DNA from 2 places in the Comamonas sp. MYb69 genome. Region 2 is predicted to be linked to the other one. Evidence: riboswitches for the same ligand, from Rfam matches in the RefSeq annotation. Region 2 holds a riboswitch; the other holds the start of a gene.
What was found. Region 2 has a riboswitch for cobalamin ahead of WH303_RS09370 (TonB-dependent receptor). Riboswitches for the same ligand answer to the same signal wherever they lie in the genome.
Positions count from the first base shown of each region.

Region 1: it holds a riboswitch for cobalamin, as region 2 does, so the genes downstream of both, WH303_RS19785 (TonB-dependent receptor domain-containing protein) here and WH303_RS09370 (TonB-dependent receptor) in region 2, are expected to answer to the same signal.

Region 1 is NZ_JBBGZG010000016.1:34,272-39,294, reverse strand. Features, by position in the region: gene WH303_RS19795 (bifunctional adenosylcobinamide kinase/adenosylcobinamide-phosphate guanylyltransferase) at 1-298, opposite strand, end outside; gene WH303_RS19790 (cobyrinate a,c-diamide synthase) at 309-1,730, opposite strand; gene WH303_RS19785 (TonB-dependent receptor domain-containing protein) at 1,753-3,651, opposite strand; cobalamin riboswitch at 3,736-3,980, opposite strand; gene WH303_RS19780 (hypothetical protein) at 4,020-4,235, shown strand; gene WH303_RS19775 (cell division protein ZapA) at 4,235-4,654, shown strand.
Region 2 is NZ_JBBGZG010000005.1:243,823-248,845, reverse strand. Features, by position in the region: gene WH303_RS09380 (MFS transporter) at 1-1,184, shown strand, start outside; gene WH303_RS09375 (LysR substrate-binding domain-containing protein) at 1,368-2,312, shown strand; cobalamin riboswitch at 2,409-2,682, shown strand; gene WH303_RS09370 (TonB-dependent receptor) at 2,935-4,959, shown strand; gene WH303_RS09365 (ABC transporter substrate-binding protein) at 4,973-5,023, shown strand, end outside.

The DNA of each region.
Region 1 (5,023 bases), on a different contig from region 2:
CCAGCAGGTGTTCGGGCCGGCTGCTCGCCAGCAGCTGCTGGGCCACGTCGCGCGGCGCCTCCACGGTGGCCAGTTGCGGCACGCGGGCGCGGCGGTCTCGCTGGTGGCGCGCAATGCGCTCGTGCATCTCGGCGTCATACGCGGTGCCGGTGGCGACCAGGCTGGCGCTGCGACCGGCACCGGCCTGCAGCCAGGCACGCGCCAGCAGCTCGGCCTGGCGCGATTTGCCCGATTTCTGCCCGCCCAGCAGCAGCAATTTCAGCGGCGCTCCATCAACGTGGAAAAGAGAGTCATCCATGCCGCGCATCTTAGGCGTTCAGTGCCTCGGTATGCCAGGCCTGCGGATCGACCACGGGCATGTCCACCCCCAGCAAAGCGGCCACCGCCTGCGGGCACGAGGGAAACCAGGCATGGAAATAGCTCGCATGGATGCTGCCCTGCTGGTAGACGGCTTCGCCCTTGCCGCTCTCGGCCGCCTGGCCCGGGCGGCTGCTGCGCGCTACTTCCAGGGCCTCGCTCTGCAGCTTGGAATAGTGAAAGGTATGGCCGCGCAGCATGCCCCAGGGCGTCAGCAGCTGCTGCATGCCCAGGCCCGCCAGGCGCTGCTGCATCACGGCCTGCGCTGGCAGCAAGCCCCACAGGCTGTGCCAGCGGCTGTCCAGATCGGTCAGGCCCTCGGCCAGCGCCACCATGCCTCCGCATTCGGCCCAGACGGGCTTGCGCTCTTCCAGGTGCGCCTGCAGATCCAGCTGCAGGCCGGCATTGGCCTTGAGCGCGGGCAGGTGCAGCTCCGGGTAGCCGCCCGGCAGCCACAGCGCATCGCAGGCGGGCAGGCGGTCGCCGGCAATCGGCGAGAAAAAGGCCAGCTCGGCGCCCATGGCCTGCAGGCATTCCAGATTGGCGGTGTAGATAAAGCTAAAGGCGGCATCGCGGGCGACGGCAATGCGGCGCCCGGCCAGCCAGGCGGCCACCGGGGCGGCGGCAGCAGGCGCGGTAAAGGCCACCGTCCAGCGCTGCTGCCATTCCTGCCAAGTCAGTTGGCCCAGCGGCGTTTGCGCCAGCACATCGGCGGCGGCATCCAGGCGCTCGGCAGCGTCGTGCAGCTCATGGGCAGCCACCAGGCCCAGATGGCGTTCGGGCAGCAGGTTGGCGCGCGGTTTCGCAGCATCGAGGCTCACCTGGTTCATCGCGCCCAGCCACAGGGCCGGGTCGCGCAGGCCGCTGCGCAGCATCTCACCATGGTGGGCGGTGGCCACGCGGTTGGCCAGCACGCCGGCCAGCTGCAGGCCCGGGTCATAGTGCTGCAGGCCATGGGCAATGGCGCCAAAGGTGGCGGCCATGGCCGATGCATCCACCACCACCACAGCGGAGATACCCAGCGACTTGGCCAGCTCGGCCGCGCTGTTGGCACCGTCGAACAGGCCCATCACGCCTTCGATCAGCAGCACATCGTTGCTTTGTGCGGCCTGGAACAGGCGTGCGCGCACATCGGCTTCGCCGTTCATCCAGCGGTCCAGCGCATGCACCGGCTGGCCGCTGGCCAGGCGCAGCCACTGCGGATCGAGAAAATCCGGGCCGCATTTGAACACCTGCACCCGCCGGCCCTGGCGGGCATGCAGGCGCGCCAAGGCTGCTGTCACCGTGGTCTTGCCCTGACCCGATGCGGGCGCCGCAATCAGCAGTGCCACGCAAGGCGCTATTGGGCGGTCCTGAACCGTCGTCTCTGTCATGGCTGGCTTATCCCCTCTGCGCTCAGCGCGGCATCCACTTCACACCCACATACACGCTGCGCCCTTCGGTGGCATAGGTGCGTGCGGTCTGGTAGCGCTTGTCCGCCAGGTTGTTGATCCGGGCGATCAGGTTCACATCCTTGACGATCTCGGTCTGCGCCGACAGGTTGAACAAGGTGTAGCCGCCCAGCACGTTGGTGTTGGCGGCATTGTCAAAGCGCTTGGCGCTGGTCTGCAGGTCGGCAGCCCAGGTCCAACCGGCGGCACGGGTCTCGGCGCCCAGGGTGGCATAGCGCTTGGCGCGGCGCGCCAGCAGCTTGTCGTTTTCGGTATCGCGCGGGTTCTGGAAGTCGACCGAGCCGTGCAGGTTGAAGGCGCCCAGCTTGGTCGTGGCCGCCAGGGTAATGCCTTCCAGGCGTGCCTTGCCCACATTGGCATAGCAGCCAAATTCGCTGTCGCAGCTGCCGGGCGACGAGAAGTTGATCAGGTTGGTGACCCGGTTGCGGTAGGCCGTGGCCGAGAAGCTATCGGCACCCTGCGCCCAGCGCAGGCCCAGCTCGGCATTGCGGCTTTTCTCGGGCTGCAAGGATGCGTCGCCGTATTCGCTAAAGCGCTGGTAGAGCGTGGGCGCGCGGAAGGCCGTGCCCACGGTCGCGGTGGCGCGCCAGTTGGTTGCAAAGGCGTAGCCATAGGCGGCGCTGCCGGTGGTCTTGCCGCCAAACTCGCTGTCGTCATCCCGGCGCAGGTTCAGCTGCACGGTGTGCGGGCCGGTGTTCAGGCCATAGCCCAGCGCCAGCGCATTCTGGTGGCGGTCGCGGTCAATGCCGCCATTGGTCAGTGCGTCGTCACGCCGCTCCAGCGCGGCCGTCAAGGTGTGGACGCCCAGGCGCCAGGTATTTTGGAACAGGTAGTTGTGCAGGCGCGTGTCCGTCTGGTAGGGCGAGGGCCGGGTCTCGTAATAGTCGCGCGACTGGCTGAACTGCAGCTTGGTGCTGTAGTGCTCGGTCCACTGCGCCTGCCAGTTCAGGCCCAGCGCATACATCTTGTTGAGGCTGCGGTCGTCCTCGGTCAGGCTGCTGTCATAGCCCGAGTTCACATCGCTGGCCAGCAAGGTGGCTTCGAGCCGGTGCTGGCGGTTGATCTGGTAGCCCAGGCGGCCGCTGACGGCATTGCTGCGGTAGTCGTCCTTGTCCGGGTTGGCAGTGGCCACGGTGCGGGCGTTGAAGCCATCGGTCTGCGAGCGGTTCAGGCCCAGCGCGTAATCCCAGCCCTCGGCACTGCCGGAGATGCCGGCCTCGGCCGTGAACGTGCCCCGGTTGCCAAAGCCCAGGCCCACATAGGGCTGGGGCACGCCCTCACCTTTCTTGGTGAAGATCTGCACCACGCCGCCCATTGCGTCCGAGCCGTAGACGGCAGCGGCCGGGCCACGCAGCACTTCGATGCGGTCGATCAGCGCCAGCGGAATCGACTGCCAGGAGGCGCCGCCGGTCGATTGCGAATCCATGCGCACGCCGTCGACATAGACGGCGGTAAAGCGTGAATCGGCGCCGCGCATGAACACGCTGGTCGTCGTGCCCGGCCCGCCGTTGCGAGAAATCTGGATGCCCGGCACGCGCGCGAGCACATCGGCCACGCTGCCCGGGCCCTGGCGCTCGATGGTCTGCGCATCGATGATGGACATATCGGCCACCAGGTCGGACAGCGGCTGCTCGATGCGGTTGGCGGTCACCACCATCTCTTGCAGGTTCTTACCCTCTGTTTCCTGGGCGGCTGGAGCCTGCTGCGCCTGAGCTTGCAGCGCCAACAGGGGCAACGCCGATGCGATGGCCAAGGCAAAAAAACGGGGGGTATGGAGGGTGCCCGAGCGGGGCGCAAGCGCGGGACGCGCGCAGCGGCGTGTCGAAAAAGCAGAGGAAAACATGCACTGAGTTGGTGATGAACCACCCCGCGCCAGCCTCCCCGCCGGCAATGGGGAACACGGAAGCCGCGGCAAGGCCTCAGCCGCGCGCCTCCACTATTGTTGGCCGGTATCCGGGCTGGCGATGACACAGCACACGCCTTCCCAAACACTTGTTCAAGGTATTCAGTGGCATAGTGGTGGCTGTGGATGGCGCAAAAGCCAACCATCGCTTACCGTTGCGGGGGCAGCGCAGGTTGCGTAAGGCTTGTAGGGCACAAGCAGCGCTCCTGCTTCCCGTTGAACTGCCCCCATGTGAACCACTGGGGCGAGCACCAACGGGTACAATTTTAGCGTTAAACCCATTGCGCACTTAAGAAGACTGTCTCTCTATGGCCACTACGCCTTCTATGGATCTGATGCTTGAGCGGGTGGAGGCACTGCTGAGCCGTCATGAGGCTTTGCAACGCGCCCACGCCCAATTGCAAGAGCAAGTCACCACCCTGACCCAGGAGCGCGACTCCCTCCAATCGCGCCTGACAGCGGCCCGCGCCCGCGTGGATGCACTGATCGAACGCCTGCCCAAGACCTTTGACCAGGACGAATGATGAAACAGCTGGAAGTACACATCATGCAGCAAAGCTATATGCTGGGCTGCCCCGAAGGCCAGGAAGCACGTCTGCTGGCCGCCGTCAAGCATGTCGATGAGGCCATGAGCGGTATCCGCGACGCGGGCAAGATCCGTGGCCGCGAGCGCATCGCCGTGCTGGCGGCCCTCAATGTCGCCTTTGATCTGCTGGATTTACAGGTGCAAAACAGCCAGCTCAGCCAGACCGCCGACGCGCTGCAGGCGCAAGCCGCGGCCCAGTCTGCCGCGATGGCCGAGGCCCAGGCCCAGCCCGCCACCGGTGACCAGGCCAGCCTGGACTGGGACGAGCCCCGCCTGCAGTCGGTGATGCAGCGGCTGGACGCGGCGCTGGCGCCCGCCCCTGCCAAGGCCGCCGAAACCCTGGACACCAGCGCCTGAGGCTGGGCGGCAAGCAGGCGCCAACACCAGATTGCGGCGCCATGCAATGCCTCCTGCCAAAATATCAGCTTGGCGCTTTCTCAATCTAGCTAGCCAGCTATCTTTTTTGACCAATCCAGGCACATTGACATGCAGTTTTGGTGGGTGCAGCAGGCGCGAGCGATTACAATGGAGGCGTTCGCAGCCCTGCTGGACTTTATAGTTCCTTGAACCAATGCTCTACGAGCACGGGCTTGGTACATCACCTATTGAGCGTGATCGTCTCGCGTCAGATGAACCCAACGATAGGTTGCCCTTGCCCACCTGAACCCCCGGTTCAGGATGACGGTCCAGTGGATCCGCTGCGAACACCTGATTTTTTCGGGCAGG
Region 2 (5,023 bases):
GCAAGGTGTTTTTTGCCACCAGCTCGCCGACGATGCAGATCACGGCATCCTGGGCGGCCTTTGCGATTGCCTTTTTTGCCCGCCCCATTGGCGGCATCTTCTTTGGCTCGCTGGGCGACAAGTACGGCAGAAAGCGGGTGCTGACCATCACCATCATCATGATGGCGATCTCCACCTTTTTGATCGGCGTGCTGCCCGGCTATGCGAGCATCGGCATTGCCGCGCCGCTGCTGCTGATCGTGCTGCGCCTGATGCAGGGGCTGTCGGCCGGGGGCGAGGCCAGTGGCGCGGCCATCTTTGTGGCCGAGTACTGCCGCGACCGCAACCGTACCTTGCTCACCAGCTGGGTGGAGGTAGGCTGCATGGCGGGCTTTTTCTTCGGCGCCTCGGTCTCGGCCATCCTGACGGTGTTTTTCAGCGCCGACCAGATTCTGGACTGGGCCTGGCGCATTCCGTTTCTGATTGCGCTGCCGCTGGGCGCTATTGGCCTCTATATCCGCAAGTACCTGGAAGAGACCCCCACCTTCATGGCCATGAAGCAGCAGCATGACGCACTGGCCCAGGCGAGCTGGAAGGTGCTGTTCGCGACGCACAAGAAGGAGCTGTTCCAGTCGGCCGGCATCATCATCGTGACCAATGTCACCTTGTTCACCGTCGTCACCTATATTCCGACCTACTTTGTCAGCGCCCTGCATGTCGATGTGGCCACCGGCCTCAAGCTCTCGCTGGGCCCGCAGCTCTTTTTGGTGGTGATGATCCCCATCATGGGCCTGCTGGCCGACAAATTCAGCCGCAAGACGATGATGATCGCTGCGAGCCTGGCGATTGCGGTACTGGCCGTGCCTTGCTTTCACCTGCTGCTCGAAGGCAGCACCGCCGCCAAGATCTCGTCCTTGATGATGCTGAACTTCTGTCTGGCCATGCTGCTGGGCAGCATCTACTCGATCATTCCTTCGATGTTCCACACCAGCGTGCGCTTCAAGGGCATGGCGCTGAGCTACAACGTGGCCGTGGCGATGTTTGCCGGCACCGCGCCGATGATCAACTCCTGGCTGATTGCCCAGACCGGCAACCCGGTCGTGCCCGCCTACTACCTGATCGGCGCGGCAATCATCGGCCTCGTGGCGCTGGTCAGCAGCCGGGACCGCACCGGTCTGCCGATGCATGGTGATCCGGTGCAGTAAGGCCATGCGCTGCTGAGCGCTGCGCCAGCCCGAACGCATCCCTTCTGGATGCGTTTTTTTTATGCATCAGCGGGGCAGGGCGCAGCGGGCAAGAACGCTGGCGTGCCGGCCCGCTGGCCGCCGGGCTGCGACCTATAATCATCGGCAGCCCGGGCGTTCCTCCCTCCTGCCCGGCGCCCCTCCATGAAATACAAGCTACCGCCCCTGCAGCCACTGCGCGTGTTCGAGTCCGTCTACCGCCATGGCTCCATCCGCAAGGCGGCCGATGAGCTGTGCCTGACGCCGCAGGCCGCCAGCCAGCAACTCAAGCAACTGGAGAGTGCGCTGGATGTGCAGCTGTTCGAGCGCGGCGCGCGGGGCCTGGCGGCCAGCGCCGAGGCGCAGACCTTGTACCACTATGTGGAGCAGGGGCTTGATGCGCTGAGCCAGGGGCTGGAAGCAGTGCGTTCCCACCACAAGGATGCGCAGTTCCATATCCAGGTCAGCCCGTATTTTGCAACCCAGTACCTGATCCGCTCGCTGCCCTCGTTCACCAAGGATTACCCGGAGCTCGACCTGCGCATCTCCATCGGTGTGGAGCTGCCTTCGTTCGATAGCAGTGATCTGGACGCAGCCATTGTCTGGGGCTACGGCGGTGTGGACCATCTCGATGAAACGCCGCTGCTCGAAGACCTCAAGGTCATCGTCGCCACGCCCCAGCTGCTGGCCCAGCACCCGGTGGAGAGCGCGCAGGATTTGCCGCACCACCGGCTGATATCGCCGCTGACGCACAACAGCCTGTGGCAGGACATTTATGCGATGCTGGGCCTGGATCCTGGCGGCAAGCATGTCAGCCCCATGCTGCTGCACACGCACGATGCGATGCTGCAAGCGGTGCTCAGCGGGCAGGGCGTGGGCCTGCTGTCCTATGTCGATGCGCTCAGCTATATCCACAGCGGCAAGCTGCTGGCTCCCTTTGGGGCCGAGCTGCTGCGCCAGCTGCCGATGGACAGAACGCCCAAGTTCCACCTCTACACCCGCCGGGGTGGGGGAGAGCGCCCGATCCAGGCGAGCTTTCGGCAGTGGCTGCTGGGCCAGCTGCGCAGCACTGACTTTATCGGCTATGCGACGCGGCTGCCGCAGGGCTGATACAGCCACTGGGGCATGCGCTGTATCGCCCAGCTGACACCGGCCTGGACGAAAAGGCGCTGCCCGGGCCTGCGGCTGGTACACTGGCTGCGCTTTGAAAAAAGCCTATCTACAGGTGCTTGTATTGCACAAGTGAAACGGGAACAAGGTCGGGAGTGCGCTCCCCCAAGCCTTGGCTGCCCCCGCAACGGTAGACAGGAAACGTAGCCGATGCGGCCCGCTCCCACGCGGGCCCAGTCACTGGGGTTGAAAGAGTGTCCACGCCTGCCAGGCAACAAGACGCCCGCACCCTGGGAAGACCGGCTACCGGGTCAGCGCCTGCGCTGCACCGCCTGTAAGCCCGGAGACCGGCCTGTTCCTAGTCGCAGTGCGCGCTGTGCCTCTGGCCAGCACGTGCTCTCTCAACTGTCTGCGGGGTGTGGACGGCGGTTCTTCGCGCGACCCCGTCTTGGGGGGTGACCGCGTGCAGTGCAGCCCCCGCATCAGGCAGTTAGCGCCTTTTGTTCAAATGACTGCAGTTCCTTTTCCGAAAAACCGGCTCCTGGCTGCCCAGCGGCTCTCTTCCTCCCTGCGCCTCGTTGGCAGCTCCTGTGTTCTGTGCCTGCCCGCCTTGGGCATCGCAGTGGCCCATGCCCAAGATGCCTCACTGCCCGAAGTGGTGGTGACCGACAAGAGCAGCGAGCCCAATGCGCTCCAGCTGCCTTCCACCTCGGCCAGCAAGCTGGCCGTACCGCTGCAGGACCTGCCGGCCAGCGTCAGCTCGGTCTCGGCCGTGCAGATCCAGGAGCGCGCCGACTATGAGGTGGTCGATGCCGTGGGCCGCAGCGTGGGCCTGAGCGCCAATGGCACCCCTGGCAATGGCGGGCTGTCGTTCTCCAGCCGGGGCTTTACCGGTGTCAACTCGGTGGGTGTGGCCGAAGACGGGCTGAGCCTGGGGGTTGCAGCCGGCACCGTGGCCTATCCCAATTCCAGCTGGGGCTATGAGCGCTTTGATGTGCTGCGCGGCCCCGCATCGCTGATGTACGGCAGCGGCACCATGGGCGCCACGGTGAACGCGGTGCGCAAGGAACCCAGCCGCACTACCTCGTCCGAAGTCTTGCTGGGCGCCGGCTCCCACGGCACCGCCCGTGCAGGCCTGGGCAGCACCGGCGCGCTGAGCGACAGCCTGAGCTACCGCCTGGATGTCTACGGTGATCGCAGCGATGGCGAACGCCAACTGGGCAACAGCGACAGCAAGAAGATCATGAGCGCCATCCGCTGGCAGGCGAGCAGCGATCTGCGCCTGGACCTGACGGCCGATGTCAGCGACCAGCGGCCCGAGCGCTACTTTGGCACCCCGGTGGTCGATGGCAAGCCGGTGGCGGCGCTGCGCGACCGCAATTTCAACTTTCTTGACAGCGACATCCACTACAAGGACCAGCGCTACAAATTGAAGGCCGAGTGGAACGTCAGCGAGGCGCTGGTGCTGCGCAACGAGACCTACCACATGAAGGCCGACCGCCACTGGAAGAACATCGAAGGCTATGACTACGATGCCAGCACGCGCATGGTTCACCGCTACGACTACCTGGAGATCGGCCACGACCTGGAACAAAGCGGCAACCGCCTGGGCACCGTGTTCAAGCCCGGCCAGCATGAGATTGCGATGGGCTGGGATGTATCGCAGGCCAAGTTCACCGCCCTCAACAGCTCGCCCTATACCGGTGAATCCGATGTGCCGCTGACTGGCGGCACCAGTGGCTACTGGGACAGCCCGGACCCTTACAAGCCGCGCATGACCTCGCGCATCCGCCAAAACGCCTTCTACCTGGAAGACGCCTGGAAGCTGGGCGAGCAGTGGCTGCTGATGGCCGGCCTGCGCCGTGACCTGTATGACTTTGACCGCATGGACCTGCTGAGCCAGGCCCGCTTTGACAAGACCTTGGGCGGCACCTCCTGGCGCCTGGGCCTCACGCACAAGCTGGACCAGAACACCAGCATCTATGCCCAGGTCAGCACCGGCCATGACCCAGTCAACAGCCTGCTGTCGCTGACCCAGTCGCAAACCGGCTTTACATTGAGCAAAGGCCGCCAGGTGGAAGTGGGCATCAAGCAGCAGCTGCCCAATGGCCAGGGCGAATGGACCCTGGCGGTCTTCGATATCCAGAAGAAGGACATCATCACGCGTGATCCGGACCGGCCAGCGCTGTCGATCCAGGGCGGCAAGCAGTCGTCCAAGGGGATCGAGCTGGCAGGCAGCTGGCGGGCCACCAAGGCCTGGCGCTTCGAGGGTAACCTGGCCTATGTGGATGCCCAGTTCGACGAGCTGCTCGAAGGCGCCACGGCCATTGACCGCGCTGGCAACCAGCCCGCCAATGTACCGCGCTACACGGCCAATGCCTGGGCCCATTACCAGACGGGCGATTGGCGCGCCTCGCTGGGCCTGCGCCATGTGGCCAGCCGCTACACCAGCAATGCCAATACCGCGCAGCTGCCCGCCTACACGGTGGCCGATGCGGTACTGGGCTGGAACCTGAACCGCAGCACCACCTTGAACCTGGTTGGCCGTAACCTGACCAACAAGCGCTATGCTGCATCGTCCTACGGCTCGCAATGGCTGATGGGTAACGGCCGCAGCTTTGAGCTGATGGCCCATCTGCGTTTCTGAGCAAGGCCCAGGCATGACACCACGCGCGTTTAGGTACTTTCAGCATGCGTTGGCGGCGGCGGCC